Linked DNA regions of Bernardetia sp. MNP-M8. The protein of the gene in region 1 interacts with the protein of each later gene in a pairwise test. Links are inferred from orthologs where the notes say so. Each region holds a gene or a part of one and is shown on either strand. Other genes may lie near its edges. The genes, in order: V9L04_RS19935 and V9L04_RS04200.

Region 1 (8,976 bases):
TCGTTGAGATAAATCTTGTTTCGTGCATCTTGGTCAGTTTGTTTTTTAAGATAACCTGCAAAAAATACAGCTATGGCAAGTTCTGCACCACCTAAAAGAGAACCAAAAAAAGCAACTTGAGAATCTAAATTTTCTATGTTTAAAAAATAATTTTTAATTCCTTCTTGTCCAAAGGCACTATACAGCACAAAGCAAATAATATTATAAGCTCCAATTATGGAAGCATAAAAAACTAGAATACGCCAATTTTGATAAAATACTAAAACAGTTAGGGTAATAAAAAACACAAAATGAATATAGAAAGCTCCATGTAACTGTATCAAATATAAAACTCCCATAAGTGCCAAAACAGCCGTCAAGACATAACGAGAATCTTGAGGCATTACAAAACGTTTAATCAAATGATAGCTCAAAAAAGCTCCTGCACTAGGCAAAAACCAATATACTTGTACAAATTCATCGTAAAAAACAGCCAATACACCACTAAAGCCCATATAAATAAGTAAAAAACGTTCCATTACAGAATCAATATAATGGAAGGCTTCCTCTTCATAGGCTTCTAAGAGTGCATCATCTGGAACAAAATTTTCGACGTTGATATATTGCTTCATTTTATATTTTTACTATTTCTTTTTGTATGTGTAGTTTAATACACTGTTTCAAAAGTTTTACAATGTTTTTTGTGTGTTCAACTCCCCAGAGTTGAACGAAACGCTTCCTCAGAAGCGTGATTCAAGCAAATAAATCACGCTTCTGAGGAAGCGAAACATTCAGTTCTGAGGAAATGAATGCACAACAACATGCAATAAAGCTTTTGAAACAGTGTATTTAAGAACTTAATTTACAACTTCATTTTTTGAGTTCAAAATAAAATTTGATTTTATATCATAAATGTGAGCTTCTAAAATTAAAATACAAAAACAGCTCTAGCAAAATTTATCTTTTCACTAGAGCTGTTTTGATTTTTATCCTATAAAAATAAATTACTATTTTATTCTCCACTTCCGTTTGGTAAAACAGTTCCAAACAAGACTAAAGCTTCTGAAGAATTTGAAGCATTTGAGATAACAGTAATTACTTTTCTCTGTTGCCCTGCTTTATGAGCAGAGTTAAAACGAACAATTATTTTTCCTTCTTCATTGGGTGCAATAGGCTCTTTTGTCCATTCTGGAGCAGTACATCCACAAGTGGTTCGAATATCTTGCAGCATTAATGGATAATTTCCCGTATTTTTGAATGAAAAGACATATTCAACTATTTTACCTTCTTCAACTTCACCAAAATCATGTTCCCGATTTGCAAAAGTGAGTTGTGCTTGACGGTCGTCAGCTTTTTTGATAAAAGTAGTTGTTTCTTTCTTTGTTTCTGTATCTGTTTGTGCTTGAATAGATTGAACAGACAAAAAAGTAAAAATTCCTAAAAGCCATGCAAAAAATATTTTTTTCATAATTAGTTGAGTGTAATTTTATTCTTAATTAAAAGATTTATATTTAAAACCTTATATTCTTAAACTTTGTTTCTAATTTTAAAATTAATAAGAATAAGTCAATTATTTTGCCATAAAAATAAATTTAACATTTATAGTTATAGCTAATATACGCTTCTTATTTTATCTATCATTTTAACTATTCTATTAAAAGCTATGAAACCTATTTCTAAATTGATTTCTCGTTACTTACTTTTTTCTATCTCTTTACTTACTACTTCTTTTTTATTTACATCTTGCGAGCTAAATGACGAACGAGTAGGAGGCTTTCCACCAGAAGGACAAATTTGGGTAGAAGTTGAAAATCAAGACTATACCTTTTCAGATCCTAGTGGAACAATTCCTTCTCTTTTAAATACATATTCTGAGGTAGCAGGGTCTCTTTCTATTTATCGCTCTACTACTTCTAATTCAACTGTTATTAGTAATTTTCGTGTCCTTCTTACTCGTTTTGATTTTGATAATACTACTCCTAGAAAACTAGACAAAGAAAATGTACGTCTTGAGTTTTCTCAAGGTAATATAACCTACATAGGTGCTGCTGATAAAGGGGATGTTCAATTTGAAATTTTGAGTATAGAAAATGATGTAATGAAGGCTAATTTTAGTGGAACACTAGAACATAGAGAAAACCCAAATCAACAAATAAGAATAAGAAATGGAGCTTTACATATAAAAGTCAGGAGAGAATAAGCAGTCAAAACTCAAAAAAGACCTTAAAACAATCCTATTTTTTAGTTAAAAAACTAATAAAAAAACTGTACTTTACTAAAAATCAATACTTTATATCTTTAAAAAAGAAATAGTGTATTGATTTTTTTGTTTAGAATCAAATAATATTTTGTAGATTTGTGCTTTCTGAAAATAAGCTGAAATATTAATCAAAAATTAATCTTTTCATTTATGTTAGAAAAAATTAGTAAGGTCTAGAACACCTACTTCCACACTCACTAACATTATATTTTTTACTAAAATCCAATTATATGGACTTTAAACGTAATTCGCTATCCTTTCTTTGTGCTTCACTAATTTTTACTTGTGCTGCTTTTACAGTTTCTCCTTCAGAAATTACTAAGCCTAACTCTAAATCAACAAATAAAAATAATAAAACGAAAAAGGCAAAAAAACGTTCTCATAGTCTTATTGTTGCCTCTACCTCTTCAAATTCCAATTCTCATAACTCAGTCTCTTCTTTCAATTGTTTTCAAACTCCTTTAGATTTATTACCCACTTTTCATTTGGTAAATAAAGACACTATTCTTGCAGAAAGTACGACTGTAGAAACCATTTCTAATGATTTAGAAACTCAGCAAGATGAGCAAGAAGATCAAAACGACATTTTTGCTTTACTTGACGAAGAAGCAAATCAAAAAACAAACGAAAACAATCTTGAGTTAGATGTAGAAGAGGCTAACTTTTTTGACTTTTCTAGTCCTAACAATATTGCTGTTAGCCCACAGTTGTTAGAAAAAGTAGTTATTAGAGATAATTTTGTAACTTCATTAGTTGATATTGCTGTGGCACAAGAAGGTGTTCCGTATGTACATGGAGGAAAATCACCCAAAGGTTTTGATTGTTCAGGATTTGTATCTTATGTGTATAGTCAATTCAAAATCAATCTTCCAGCTTCTTCTAGCTCGTATGACCATGTAGGTAAAAAAATAAAATTAGAAGATGCTCAAGTAGGTGATATAGTTTGTTTTACAGGAAGAAATTCTCGTTCTGGACGTACAGGACATGTTGGAATTATTGTTGAAAAGAATCCAAATGAACCTATAAAATTCATTCATGCAGCATCAGGAAGCAGAAGACAAATTACATATAGTACAATGGAAAGTAGTTATTACAAACCTCGTTTTCGTTCTGTGCGTAGAATTTCTGCTCCAGTTTTGGAAGAGATTTTAGAAAATGAAACTATTGAAAGTGCTGAATAAGAAATTTTGATTTATTTGTTAGAGTATTTTTGTAGGTTACAAGTAATTCAATAAATGTTATCACGGTTAATTATTCATGTGTGTTCAGCTTCGCTGAACTACGTCGTTATCAGAACTGAACAAAAACGCTTCCTCAGAAGGGTGATTAAAGCACAAAGTAACGCTAATACACAAAAACACCTTATATAAAAATAACCGTGATAATGTTTAATGTAAATGCTTTTTCATTAATAACTAATCACTAAAAATTAATCACTATTTATGACTATTAATCAAATTCAAGACGAAATTATAGAAGAATTTGCACTTTTTGACAATAAAAACGACCAATACGGTTATATTATAGAATTAGGAAAAAAATTAGACAAATTACCTGAAAGTGAATATAAAGACGAAAATTTAATTAAAGGGTGTCAGTCAAAAGTATGGCTTACTGCCGAAAAGTCAGAAGAACAATCAGAACTACAAATAAAATACATTGCTGATAGCGATTCGACACTTGTCAAAGGTTTGGTAAGCCTTTTGATGCGTGTATTATCAAAACAACCAGCAAAGGAAATCGTTTCATCAGACCTTTATTTTATTGACAAAATTGGATTAGGTCAGCTTTTATCTATGAACCGTTCGAACGGACTAGCTTCTATGGTAAAACAAATGAAAATTTATGCGCTCGCTTTCCAAGCAGTTTAAATAAAAATTACGAATTATGAATTATGAAATGGATATTTAATTATAACAGAATCCATTTATAAGAAATAATTTTCCATAGATTTAATAAAAAATGCAAAATACAGAAAATACTACACCAACCGTATCAACAAGAGATAGAGTTATCAATGCTATTCAAAGCATCTATGACCCAGAAATACCTGTGGATATTTATGAGTTAGGTTTGATTTATGAAATTAATACTGTTGAGCTTGTTCCAAATAATGCAAGTGTTCATATTTTAATGACACTGACTTCGCCAAATTGTCCATCAGCAGAACAAATTCCTGCTGAAGTAGAAGAAAAAGTAAAAGCCGTAGTAGGAGTAAAAGAAGTAAATGTAGAACTTACTTTTGACCCTCCTTATGAAGCTGAGATGATGTCAGAAGCAGCTCGTTTGCAGCTTGGTTTTATGTAAGTGAGTTGTGTGTGTCGCTTCGTTAAAACACAAAAAAAGACAAACGTCTTGGCAACCACTTTAAATTTCAATTTCACAATTTTCAATTAATATATTATGTATCCAGAACATTTGACTACGCCTATGAAAGGCGAGCTCGTAAATATAGGTTTTAAAGATTTAACAACTCCAGAAGCAGTAACAACAACACTTTCAGAAGACGGAACTACACTTATGGTTATCAATTCTGTTTGTGGTTGTGCAGCAGGTGCAGCTCGCCCTGGTGTTCGTATGGCTTTAGAGAAAACTAATAAAAAACCAACTCAGTTGGCAACTGTTTTTGCAGGTGTTGATAAAGAAGCTGTTGATAAAGTACGTGAGCTTGCTCTTCCTTATCCTCCATCTTCTCCTTCAATTGCACTTTTCAAAAATGGTGAAGTAATCCATTTTGTAGAGCGCCATCACATTGAAGGACGTTCGGCAGAAGCAATTTCTGAGCATTTGAAAGCTGTTTTTGAAGAACTTTGCTAAGTCAGTTACCAGTTAATTACTGAATACAATTTCATGACTCATCCTGAAATAGTGTTACAGTTTTTTAGATAAATTATATATAAGGAGGCTGTCCGAAAAGGTCAGTCTCTTTTTTATGCAGCTATTTTGAGTATTTCTTTTTCTTGGTTGATTTTTTTGATGCTGCAAACAATTTTTTCCTTTGAGGAGTTTTTTGATGATAAAAAATGCCACAAAAAGACGATTTTTTAGAATTGACATTATTTTTTAGCTTATTGGTAGTTTTTGCCACCATTTTTCTAAAATTATGCCCAAGAGCCATCAGTAGAAACTCCATTTCTACTTTTTCTAATCCCTTAAAAGTAAATCGATTAAATTTATGGTTGTATTTGAGTTGCCCAAAAACAGCCTCTACTTCTATAGGACGTTTGCTGCGCTGTTCTAGTCCTTTTTCACTCATTAATAAATTTCTAGCTTTTTCTTTCAGTTGGTTTAAACGATGATTCACTTGTATTATTCTATTGCCTTCAGCTTTATGACATAAATTACGAAGAGGACAATTTTGACACCTTTTTACTTGATAATAAAACACTTGTAATTCATATCCATTCCTTGAAGTACGTTTTCCACTCCTTATTTTCTCCATTCTTTGTCCCATCGGACATACATAAAAATCTAATTCTTTGTTGTAAAATAAATTCTGAACTAGGATAAACGCACGAAACTTTTTATACTGTTTTCAGTGTGTTTAAACGCACTTTAATTATCAGAGCAGATTCAATCTGCAAAGCTAAAAACTAGCTTGATTTGCTTTAAACGAGTACAATTTTTTTTCGTGCGTTTACCCTAATTAATTATTAATCAATAAATAAGTAAGCAAATCATTTATAGGTTAGCAAAATCTGTCTCACACCTCAAAGAAGTTTTGAAAGTTTAAATTTTCAGTTTTTAAATCTTTTTTAGATAGGATTTATTTTGACCATTTATTTTTTTATTCAAAACAAGTAGAATTAATGAATGGTTATACTTTCTTAGAGCAGGCAACTTGATTTACTATATTTTGGAGGATTAAACTACAAATTGCTTAAGAAGGCTAAAAAAATAAATTTGCATTTTTAGCTATCTATAAAAATAGGAATAAAACCCTGTTTATTAATTTTACTTTTTTACTTAAAAAGTGTATATTATGAAGTTATATTGATTTTTAAAATCCTAAAGAAATACTAAGATGGAAATATTTTGTGTAGTAATGGCAATAATAATTGCCCTTTTAGAAGTAGCTATGTTTTATGTAGCTTATAAGTTTTTAGATAAGAAATTTTTATGTGTTATTAGTTCAACTGTTTTGATAGGTTTTGGCATTGCACTTTTTACAAAAAGTATTCTAATGCTCAGTTATACTATTGGAACTTACTTTTTTATAAGTTTTTTAGTAACTCTTTATGGTTGGCGTTCTCTCAAAGGCGAAACAAAATTGATGACAGTGGTCTTACATATTATTATGATAATTTCTTCTTTGACTTGTCTTTATTTTGAATTGTATACAGCCACAGTTTCACTTTACTTTTTGAATATTCTGATTTCTATATTTTTATTTAGAAAAGATATTTTTAGGTAAAAATTTAATTACTTAAATCAAACCATTCTTAATTTTGTTGGTATTCTTAACTACCAACAAATTTATTTATTATCAAAATCAAAAAAACAACAATGGCATTTTTAAGAGTAGAGCATATTGGTATTGCTATCAAAAGTCTAGAAAAATCAAATGAGCTTTTTGAAAAACTATTTGGAAAAGAACATTATAAAGTAGAAAAAGTAGAACGAGAAGGTGTAAGTACATCATTTTTTCAGTTGGGAGAAACTAAAATCGAACTTTTAGAAGCTACTACACAAGAAAGTGCCATCTCAAAATTTATAGAAAAAAAAGGAGAAGGAATTCATCATATTGCTTATGAAGTAGATGATATTTATGCTGAAATGAAACGTTTAGAAAGTGAAGGATTTACACTCTTGAGTCAAGAACCAAAAACAGGTGCAGACAACAAACTAATTTGTTTTTTACATCCAAAATCTACAAATGGTGTTTTGGTAGAACTTTGTCAAGAACGAAAAAGTTAGAATAAAATTAATATTTTTGTAGGCTATCTATAAAAACAGGGTTTTAACCCTGTTTATTAATGCGTGAATTTTTCTAAACGAAGTCAAAATTTTGTCATTACAAAACAAATTTGTAACTTTAATTAGAAGTTTCTGTAAAAGAAAATCTAAAACAATCTATCCTAAAATAAAATAGTATTCTCTTGCTCATGATAAACTCTGAGATAAACTCTGATTCTGTTCTTTCTCCTAACGAACGGGTGATTGCTGCCATTTTAGCTGTTATCATTCATATTTTTTTGGCAATTATTCTGTTTGTAAAACCTGTTTGGGAGCGTCCTATTCCTGCTCCTGAGCCTGCTGGTATTACGATGGTTAGTTTTGGAAATGTAGCGACACCTACCGAAACACCTGCACCTTCTCAAACTGAATTTACGCCTTCTATTACAGAAACAGAAAATTCTGAAAACGAAACAGAACAAGTAGAACAAACCCAAGAAGTACAAGATATTACACCTCAAAATGAAACTCAAACGCCAGATATTCAGACTACTAAAAATGACAATACAGTAAGCGTTCCTGAAACGAAAAAGGATAAAAAAGAGGAAAAAAAGGAAAAGAAGGAAGAGAAAAAAGAAGAAAAGAAAACAGAGCCAAAAGAAGTAAAAAAGGAAGAAAAACAAGAAGTAAAGGAGGAAAAGAAAGAAGAAACACCAACTCCAGTAAAAGAAGAAAAGAAAAATGATGTTACCAATAACTCAAACGAAGATGGAGATTCGAAAACTAAAGACAAACAAGGCAATTCGGACGACCCAGAAGACAAAGGAAAAATAGGTGTAAAAGATGGGGCAGAGATTAGTGTTGTAGGTTGGAGATGGATACAAAAACCTCAACCCAACGATGCGCTAAACGAACAAGGAAAAATAGTATTTGATATTACTATTGACCAAAATGGAAATGTTATAAAAGTAGGATTAGTAGAAAAAAGCCCAACTATTGGAATTGCTACTTATACAGCCTATAAAAATGCAGTTTTAAACACAAAATTTGAACGTACACTTTCAAAACCTGCCACAGAATCAACGATAGGAAGACTGACATTCAATATTAGAGTCGGAAATTAATCTTTTTTTCTAGGACTTTCGAAAAAGCAAAATAGTAAAGAATATTTTTTTTTAATTAAACAGGTTTTAATCCTGTTTATGCTTTCTAATAAGCACAAGACAAAATCTTGTGCTTATTTTTTTATCAAAAAAAATAATTTTAGATTTATTTTTATAGGGGATTTTGTAAAATTTTAATTATGTTTACATTACTAACCTAAAAAACACACGCATTTTTCTGTAATTATTGATTTTTATAGAAAAGTGGATAAAAAAACACACCATTAATTAATTTTGTGATTTTTCTAAAAAAAAATAAAACATGACTTCTATTCTCAAAAAAGTTAGTCTATCGCTTCTGCTTTCCCTACTGCCTTTATTTGCTTTTGCTCAAACAACTGAATCTACTTCTACTCTTAATAGTGGAGATACAGCTTGGGTTCTGATTGCAACAGCTCTTGTTATGCTCATGACTCCTGCTGGCTTGGCACTTTTTTATGGAGGACTTTCACATAGCAAAAATACACTCAATACCGTCGGAATGAGTTATGTTTCCTTTTGTGTCGCTTCTGTAGCTTGGGTAATTGTAGGTTATTCACTTGCATTTAGTGATGGAAACGGACTTATTGGTTATTTGGATAATCTATTTTTAGAAAACATTGGTATCAACGAATTAGCTGCTAATACTTCTATTCCTAAATTACTCTTTGTCGTTTTTCAAGGAACTTTTGCTGCTAT
Region 2 (9,063 bases), 3.9 Mb from region 1 along the record:
GCACATGTTGGAGACTTTTGAGTGGAAGAAGTAAAAGTTTCCTGTAGGATAGGATTGGTAAATGATTTTTATGATTAATGAAGATAATCACAACTGAAAGTCAGCGAAGCTAAATACCTATTTTTTATTTTCTAACAATTCCAACTCACAAAAGGTATTTAACTGGTAACTGATTACTACTTACTGGTAACTGAAAAAAACTGATAACTGAAATTATGAACTCCTTCGAAGAATTAGAAATTACCTTTAGCCGTTTTATAGATTTTGGAAAAGTATTAGATAAGCCTACACGCAAGTTTTTGGTGTTTTATCTCTATTCTATTTTGAAGGGAGACGGTAATAACAATGATTTAGGAATTGAGAATGAAGAGTTTCAAGCCTCCTATTTTTCTTATCTTAGAAAGACCTTAGACCGTATTTTTGAAAATCAAACTATCATCAAACTTGCCAAAGAAAATGAATCTTTGACGGGTCAAATAATAAATGATACGATAAAATGGATAAAAGATACCGATAAAAAAATAAATGCAAAAAATCCATTTCAAGAAGAACAAGACAAATTTAATGCGTGGGCGCACAAACCTACACATTTGTATTTGACCGATTGGGATAATCTTATCAATTATATTTCTATTCGATATGATAGAGAAGAGTTAGATGCAAATTTCTATACTCAAAAATTTAAAGACCTTATTCCTCAAAGCAAAGAATTTGTTTTATCAAAAGAATATGACCCACAAGCAGAGAAAAAGATTCCTTTAGATATTTTAATTGCTGACCTTTTGGCTCAATGGGATGCTTTACTCACTTCAAAATGGCTAGAATTTCAAGCGCAATATTTGGAAGAAGCAAGTGAAGATTTTTCTCAAAAACTCTATCAAAAAGCTGATGATTTGGAAAAATTAGGTAAACTAATTTCTCCTTTTGCAATGGAAGTAGGGCGTTATTGGGATTTGTCTCAAGCTCTTTGGAAAAAAACAGGTTTTGAAGCACTAGAAAAGTATGCCTCTATTTTAGAAAATGAAACAGCTATTCAAGAACTGGTAGATTTACTAGGAAAAATGCGAGAGGCACAAATCGAAACCGAAGAAGAAGAATACAAAGAAGTTGTCGTTTATCAATCAAAAGTAAAAGACCCACATTTGCGTTCTGAAATAAACGGAACTAGAATGAGCAATGATTTGAATACCGTTTTGCCTTCCGAAATTGCATTATTAGGAAATCCAAAAACAGAATGGATGTTTTTGAAAAAATATGCCGATAGTCAATTATTATCTTTTCAGTATGAGGGAACAAAGACTATTTTTAATTCGGAAGAAGAAACTTTTTCGCACCAACATCAAAAAAAGAAAGAAAAAGGTGCATTTATCGTCTGTATTGACACAAGTGGTTCAATGCAAGGAACGCCTTCACAGATTGCCAAGACGCTTTGTTTTGCTATTATGAAAATGGCTGCAAAGGAAAGCCGTAAAGCGTATTTGATTTCTTTTTCGGTAGGAATAAAGAAAATTCGCTTAGATGATATTGCCGAATCGTTGGACAGAATCGTAGATTTTCTTTCTATGTCTTTTGATGGTGGAACAGATGCAACTCCTGCGCTTTCCGAAACTTTGACACTTTTAAAAGAAAACGATTTTAAAGATGCTGATGTTTTGATGGTTTCTGATTTTGTAATGTATTCGCTTAGAGAAGATTTTATAAAGCGAATGGAAACCGAACGCCAAAAAGATACTCGTTTTCATAGTTTAGCGATTGCTCAAAATGCAAATGCTGAAATTTTAGAAGTTTTTGACCACAACTGGGTCTATAATCCAAAGGAAGACAATGTAATTCAACGCATTTGGAAAGATTTACAAACGTTGGAAGATTAAAAATGCTAATTTATTTTTATATTCGTTTATGGGAAAATATTATTATTTGATTGTCGTGGTTCTTTTTGTGAGTGTATATTTTATTGCGTCTCACTTCGAAATAACTGAAGAAAAGCGTCTTGCTGAACATAGAGTTGGAATAGAAAACCTTAATCCATTAGAGCAACAAATTGTTGGAAGATGGTGGTCTTCTATTTCTGGTTTTGGGAGCAACCGAATATATAGAAACTACATGCTCTTCTCGGCAGACAAAACATATTGGAGAAGAAAAAGCGAACTTAAAAAAATGTATGCTGGAAAATATGGCTTTTGGCAAATAAATTCAGAAGATTCTACTCTGACAATAAAGTATGATAGTAAAAAGCTGAAAGATAGAAACTTTAAAATACACGCCATAGACTCTAACTCTATTAGAATAGAAGAAATGGTAGAAAGCAAATACGACCATACAGCTAGATGGACAAGAATAGAGTAGTTTTATAAAAAAATCTCTCTAGGATATTTTACATCTACCAAAAAAAGTCCTTGCGAAGGAACAGAAACACCTGCTGACTTTCTATTTTTATCTAAAATAATTTTTTCAAAATCATTAATTTCTATTTTTCCTTCTCCCACCAAAAAAAGCGAACCCACAACAGCACGAACCATTCCTCTCAAAAAACGATTTGCTGAAATGGTAAAACGCCAATAATCTGATTGCCCATTATTATTTTCGCCTTCTTTTGTCCAAATAGCTTTACTAATATCGCACTCAAAGTTATTTACTTGTGTCTTTACTTTACTGAATGATTCAAAATTAGTGTGTTTTAATAAATATTCGGCTGCTTGATTCATTTTCTCAAAACTGGTATCATTTAGTCCTTTTCTGTGAAAATGAGCATGATTTATCAAAAACGGACTTTTTTCAAGAATTACATGATAATGATAAGTTCTCAAAAAAGCATCAAAACGAGCGTGTGCCGTTTGAGTAACTGGAAGAACTTTCAAAATAGCGATTTGAGGAGGTAAAAAACTATTCATTCTATACTTCAAATCAACTACATTAATTTCATTCTCTGTATCAAAATGAGCAAATTGTTTTTTGCAATGAACACCTGTATCTGTTCTGCCACTTCCGACAATAGGAGTTGGTGTTCTCAAAATTTTTGATAGACCGTCTTCAACAATAGCCTGAATGGTTTTTGGCGTGTTGTTTTGTGATTGCCAACCATGATAATTCGTGCCTTCGTAAGCCACTTCTAAAAAATAACGCATAATAATAAGCAAAAACAGAGTTAAAACCCTGTTCAAGTGATAATTAGGATTTGAAATATACTGAAATATATTTTACATTTATTTTGCTAAATTCTCTAAAATATTTCCTTTTAAGATAGGAACATTTTTAAATTTATCAATTTCTAAACAAAAATCCATGTCATTTTCTACTCCATGTTCTTTAAGTCGCTTATAATGAGAAGAGTGTTTCAGTATTTTGGATAAATTATTTTTGACAGAACTATAAGAATGAGTAGAAAAAAGAATTTCATCACCTTCCCACCAAAAATTACCTTTCAGTTTTAGAGCCAATGCACCTGCAAAAAGAGAATCTTCGGCATTGAAACGACCTTTCCAACCTGCACACACAATTACGACATCTTTATTTTGAGATTTAAGATAAGAAGTAATAGCTTTCAAATTCAAAAAAGCTGCAATGACCACCTGCTCGGCTGTATTTTTTACGGCTTCAATGGCTTGTGTTCCGTTTGTGGTTGTCATGACGATTTTTTTAAATTCTTGTTCCATGTGTTCGAAAGGAGAATTTCCAATATCAAAACCTTCTACTTTTTCTCCATTTCTTTCTCCTGCTGTTACGTACCCCTCTGATTTATAACTTAGCGCATCCTCAACACTTGCTACAGGAACAACATGAGTTACACCACTTGCCAAACCTGCCACCATACATGAAGTTGCTCTAAAAATATCTACTATAACAGCAATTTTTCCTGTCAAATCTATAAAAGAAACTGCATCAGGAGTAAGACAGATTTCTAAAGTTGGTTTTTTATTTTCGTTCATATAAGTAATCGGAATTGGCTTTTTGATTTTCTAAATCTCTAACTATTGATTTTATCATATTTAGTTTAGATAAATTTCCATTAGAGAGTATTCTGACAAACCAATTTTCTTTTAAGTTTAATTTTTTAAATATCTGATTAGCTGAATAACCTTTTTCATAAAGAGTAGAAACATCATTAAAAGATGATTCTAAGAAATTCAGTTTTTTGTTTAGTTTCTCTTTTGGATTTGTTAGTTGTGGTTTATGTCCACAAAACATTACTTCAAAATCTAGCTCTAAAATTCTTTTTATAGAATTTATTTGCTCTAAAATACTTTCATTCTCCAAAAAGTAATCAATATAGGAATTAATATATAAATCTGCTGAAAATAACCATTTTTTCGAAGGCTCATACAAAGCAACCATATCAGAAGCATGTCCAGCTATAGGAATTAGTTGGAACGACAAATTATCAGTTTCTATACTTTCAGCTATTGGACTCAAGTGATTTTGAGAAGGACGATTTCCCCATGTTATTTTTTGCGCAAGGCTAATTTTAGGAGGGTTTTTCATCATCTGACAACATAAATTTGAAGCAAATACTTTACAATTATGCTGTTTTTGCAGCCCTGTAATATTTCCAGTATGGTCTTCATGATGATGCGTAATAAATATTTGCTTTATGTCTAGCTTTTTAGTTTCTGCTAGTATTTTTTCTTTTGCATTGCTTTGTCCTGTATCTATCAATAATCCATCTACAAAATAAATATGTGTAAATAAAGTAGGCAGCCCAAGAATTTGATAGCCAAATTTAATTCCTAAAACTTCCTCATAGTTGAATGATTTTGTAATGACCATTTGTGTTTTTTATTTCGAATATAAAAAAGAGAATAATCGCTTGAAAAAATTATTCTCTTTAATTCATCTTTAACTGATTACTACTTTTAACGAAGTCTTTCAATAACCATTTCAAGTGTTTCTGCAAAGATATCAATTTCTTCTTTAGTATTGTAGAGTGCAAAAGAAGCACGAGCTGTTCCCTCTAAACTCAATCTTTTCATAAGAGGTTGAGTACAATGATGACCTGTTCGGATTGCAATTCCATTTGCATCAAGCATCAAACCCATATCGTAATGATGAACACCATCGACAACAAAAGAAATTACACTCGCTTTTTCTTTAGCTGTTCCAATTATTTTTAGACCTTTTATAGCAGAAAGTTGTTTTGTTCCATAATCCAAAAGCATTTGTTCGTGAGCAATAATATCACTTTTGGTAAGATTATTTACGAATTCAAAAGCCAAACGCAAAGCAACTGTATCAGCAATATTTGGCGTTCCTGCTTCAAATTTGTAAGGCAGTACGTTATATGTAGAAACATCAAAAGAAACATCTTTTATCATTTCTCCTCCTCCCATATACGGAGGCATTGCGTCTAAAAGTTCTCTTTTTCCATATAAAAGACCAATTCCTGTTGGTGCATAGACTTTATGACCTGAAAGCGCATAAAAATCTACATCCAAATCTTGTACATCAATTTCTAAATGTGGACTTGCCTGTGCGCCGTCAATGACTACTTTTGCACCTACTTCATGCGCCTTTTGGATAATTTCTTTTACTGGATTGATTGTTCCAAGTGCATTCGAAACGTGAACAACTGCAACAATTTTAGTCTTTTCAGAAAGTAAGTTTTGATAGGCTTCCATATCCAATTCTCCATTATCAAAAACAGGAATCACTTTTATTTTTGCGCCTGTTTGAGAAGCTACAATTTGCCAAGGAACAATATTAGAATGATGTTCTAAGCTAGAAATAATAATTTCATCACCTTCTTTCAAAAATGTTCTGCCATACGATTGAGCAACCAAATTGATACTTTCAGTTGTTCCACGAGTAAAAATGACCTGCTCTTCAGAAGGAGCATTTACGAATTGTTGTGCTGATTTCCTTGTTTGCTCAAAGGCTTCTGTGGCACGTTCTGCGAGTGTGTGCGCTCCTCTATGAACATTCGAATTTATCTTTAAATAATAATTTGAAAGTGCATCAATCACTGACTTTGGCTTTTGTGTTGTGGCTGCATTGTCAAAATAAATTAATGCTTTGCCTTGTATATCTTGATTGAGAATTGGGAATTCTTCTCTAATTTTATTTATGTCGAATTTTGTTGCAGTAAGCATAATAGTCTGGTTTTCTATGTAAAACAGACATCTTGTCTGTTGAGTTTCATTTTCTGCACAGATTAGGAAGTCTGTGATACTGTAATACAAATATAGCCAATTTAGATTGATTTTAAACAAGCTAGTCTGATATTGAACTAAGAAAGTAAATAAGGGTTTTGTTTTAGATAAAAATTATTCCCATCGCAAACAACTAAAAGGAATATGTAATTCGCTACACACTTTTTGTCCTTGAAAAATAGCAGGATTCCATTTGGTTTTTAATAGAGATTCGGAAAGTTTCTGTTTACAATTTTCTTCTAAATTGATGACTAAGTTTTTTATTTCTCTTACATTTCCTTGTTTATCAATTATAAGAGTTATAAATAAACGACTTGGATAACGTTTTTCTTTATCTATACAATTTTTGAAAACAGGTATGATTTCTTCGTCCAAAAAGTCAAACATTGATTTTGCTTTATTCTCAGCTTGTGCATAATAAGCTGTGCTATCTACCAACAAGTAGATTTCATCACAGTTTTGAGCAAAAGCAAAATTTGTAGAAAATAAAAAGAAGAAAAGAGCTATATTTTTTTTCATTTTGATTCATTTAAAAATTAATCTTCATCATCAAAAACAGGAATTGCAGGGTCTTTCGAATTCGGATTGTTCATTGCTGTATCAATCTCCAAAACTTCTGTATTTGATTGTTTTAGTAGCTTTGTTTGTTCATATTGTAAACTATCTTTCAAAAAAGCATCATTTACTTTTTCTTCTTTGCTCATTCCACAGGATGATAAAAATAAAATGGAGGCAATAAATAGAGAAAAAATAAGATAAGAATATCTGTGTGTGTCGTAGATGTGTTTCATAATGTAAAGTTATTGGTATTTTTATAATTTTTAATTTGTAATTCAATACAAGTATAGTATATTTCGCTTATTTTTGCTAGACTAAATAATTTATTAAAACTATATTAATAAATTTGTTTCTTTCTCAAAACCAGACAGCTACCTTAGAAACCTACGCTAATTTTGCCTAATTTTTTTTCAACTTATTCTGACAAATTACATAACTTATTTCTTCGTTATTCCAAAAAATTAAACGGAAACATTATTCGTTTTTTGATTTGGAAAAGTGAATATTTATCTGATAAAAATTTTTTGCTAGTTGTCAGTATTCTTATAGGAGTCTTAGCTGGTATGGCAGCCATGTTTTTACGTACAACTGTGCTATGGGTAGAACATTATTTGGCTTCTTCAAGTCAGTTTTCTGAAAGCTATAATTATGGTTTGCTTATTTATCCTACTATTGGATTACTTATAACAGCTTTTCTATCAAATGTAGTTTTTAAAACAGATTTTGGACACGGTTTTACTGATATTCTTTATTCTATTTCAAAGAAAGATGGAAAAATAGATTTCAGTAATATTTATTCTCGTATGTTAGGAGCAATTTTCACGGTAGGTTTTGGTGGTTCGGCTGGTTTGGAAGCTCCTATTGTTATGTCAGGTGGTGCTATTGGCTCAAATGTTTCTACAGCAATGCTTTTTGCCAAGAAAAAACGAATTTTATTGATTGCTTGTGGCGTTGCAGGTACGATTGCAGCTATTTTTGATGCACCTATTGGAGGAGTTATTTTCGCTGCCGAAGTAATTTTATTTGATGTCAGTATTGCCAATATTGTTCCTATCTTACTGGCTTCTGTGGCTGCGAAACTTACAGCTTTGGTTTTGGGTGGAGATGATGCTCTTTTTACATTTCGACTAAAAGATGCTTTTCAAACCATTGATGTTCCATATTGTATTGTTTTGGGAATTCTGTGTGGGTTTTTGTCGCTTTATTTTATGGAAGTAGTCAAAAGAATAAACAAATTAGCTAATAAAATACCTAATCCTTATTTAAAAGCTCTTATTGGAGGTTTATTTTTGTCTACCTTGATTGTTGTTTTTCCTCCTGTTTATGGAGAAGGAACAATGCTCTTGAAATCACTTTTGAGTGGAAGTGAAATAGTAATTTTTGCTAATAGTATTATCTTTAAAGAATTGCCCCCTCAAGCTCTGTTTTTAGGCTATGTTTTAGTTATGTTGTTGTTTAAATGTGTAGCTTCTGCTATCACGATTGCAGCAGGAGGAAGTGGAGGAACGTTTGCCCCTTCTTTATTTTTGGGAGGTGTTTTGGGTTTTACCTTTGCAAGAGTAATTAATATTTTAGGTTGGGAAAGTTTATCAGAAAGTAATTTTATTCTTTTTGGAATGTGTGCTGCTATTTGTGGTGTTCAATATGCGCCTTTAGCAGCTATATTTTTGATTGCAGAACTTACTGGTGGCTACGAATTATTTGTGCCTTTAATGCTTACATCTGCTATTACTTATATTACAGTTACCTATTTTGAACCTTACTCTCCTTATATTCGTGAGTTGGTTGCTCAAGGAGATATTATTAAAGGTGACCAAGATAAAAAAGTGCTTAGTAAGCTCAAAATCAATAAATTGATAGAGAAAGATTTTAAAACTCTTCCCGAAAAAGGAACATTAAAAGACCTTGTAAATGTAATCAAACTTAGCCATCGTAATTTATTTCCTGTTTTAAATGAAGAAAAAGAGTTTGTCGGAATGATAATGCTCAATGATGTTAGAAAACTGATGTTTGAAGCTGAAAAATATGAAATTATTGCTTTACGTGATTTGATGCAACGTCCTTCCGAAATTGTAGAATATGGAGAAACAATGGATACTGTTATGAAAAAATTTGAAAGTAGTCAGGCGTGGAATCTACCTGTTATCAAAAATGGAAAGTATTTAGGTTTTGTATCCAAATCAAATATTTTTAATAAATATAGAGAAGGAATGCAAGAAGAGAATGAAGAGGTTTGGTAAATTTGTCTATTTGTTAGGGTTAAGTTTGTATCTGATAAAGTGAAATTTTAAAAAACCTTGCTTCTTGTTGTGAGTTGTAATAAGTAATTCTAACTTTGAAGAAAATATTTTCCACTCTAAAT

The links.
Region 2: the proteins of V9L04_RS19935 (region 1) and V9L04_RS04200 interact in binary tests that used the Escherichia coli proteins (3 or more experiments, as listed by UniProt). The link is inferred for Bernardetia sp. MNP-M8 from one-to-one orthologs.

The regions. Positions count from the first base shown.
Region 1 is NZ_CP147012.1:4,931,052-4,940,027, forward strand. Bases 2,629-5,395 are described here. They hold V9L04_RS19935 (SufE family protein), read left to right. Parts: upstream 2,629-3,681; coding sequence 3,682-4,110; downstream 4,111-5,395. Other genes in these bases: V9L04_RS19930 (C40 family peptidase), read left to right, coding at 2,629-3,420; V9L04_RS19940 (iron-sulfur cluster assembly protein), read left to right, coding at 4,202-4,546; V9L04_RS19945 (BrxA/BrxB family bacilliredoxin), read left to right, coding at 4,643-5,056; V9L04_RS19950 (transposase), read right to left, coding at 5,178-5,395. Outside these bases: V9L04_RS19915 (PAS domain S-box protein), read right to left, coding at 1-611; V9L04_RS19920 (DUF1573 domain-containing protein), read right to left, coding at 992-1,447; V9L04_RS19925 (hypothetical protein), read left to right, coding at 1,643-2,179; more of V9L04_RS19930, read left to right, coding at 2,470-2,628; more of V9L04_RS19950, read right to left, coding at 5,396-5,681; V9L04_RS19955 (hypothetical protein), read left to right, coding at 6,285-6,653; mce (methylmalonyl-CoA epimerase), read left to right, coding at 6,746-7,156; V9L04_RS19965 (hypothetical protein), read left to right, coding at 7,345-8,259; V9L04_RS19970 (ammonium transporter), read left to right, coding at 8,561-8,976. UniProt on the Escherichia coli protein: Participates in cysteine desulfuration mediated by SufS. Cysteine desulfuration mobilizes sulfur from L-cysteine to yield L-alanine and constitutes an essential step in sulfur metabolism for biosynthesis of a variety of sulfur-containing biomolecules.
Region 2 is NZ_CP147012.1:998,889-1,007,951, reverse strand. The notes cover bases 3,968-6,821. They hold V9L04_RS04200 (cysteine desulfurase), read right to left. Parts: upstream 6,084-6,821; coding sequence 4,851-6,083; downstream 3,968-4,850. Other genes in these bases: V9L04_RS04190 (hypothetical protein), read right to left, coding at 6,680-6,821; V9L04_RS04195 (hypothetical protein), read right to left, coding at 6,258-6,662; V9L04_RS04205 (MBL fold metallo-hydrolase), read right to left, coding at 3,968-4,764. In the rest of the region: V9L04_RS04230 (gliding motility lipoprotein GldD), read left to right, coding at 1-34; V9L04_RS04225 (VWA domain-containing protein), read left to right, coding at 216-1,871; V9L04_RS04220 (hypothetical protein), read left to right, coding at 1,900-2,346; tRNA pseudouridine(38-40) synthase TruA, read right to left, coding at 2,349-3,125; V9L04_RS04210 (2-phosphosulfolactate phosphatase), read right to left, coding at 3,204-3,926; more of V9L04_RS04205, read right to left, coding at 3,913-3,967; more of V9L04_RS04190, read right to left, coding at 6,822-6,934; V9L04_RS04185 (chloride channel protein), read left to right, coding at 7,097-8,941. UniProt on the Escherichia coli protein: Cysteine desulfurases mobilize the sulfur from L-cysteine to yield L-alanine, an essential step in sulfur metabolism for biosynthesis of a variety of sulfur-containing biomolecules.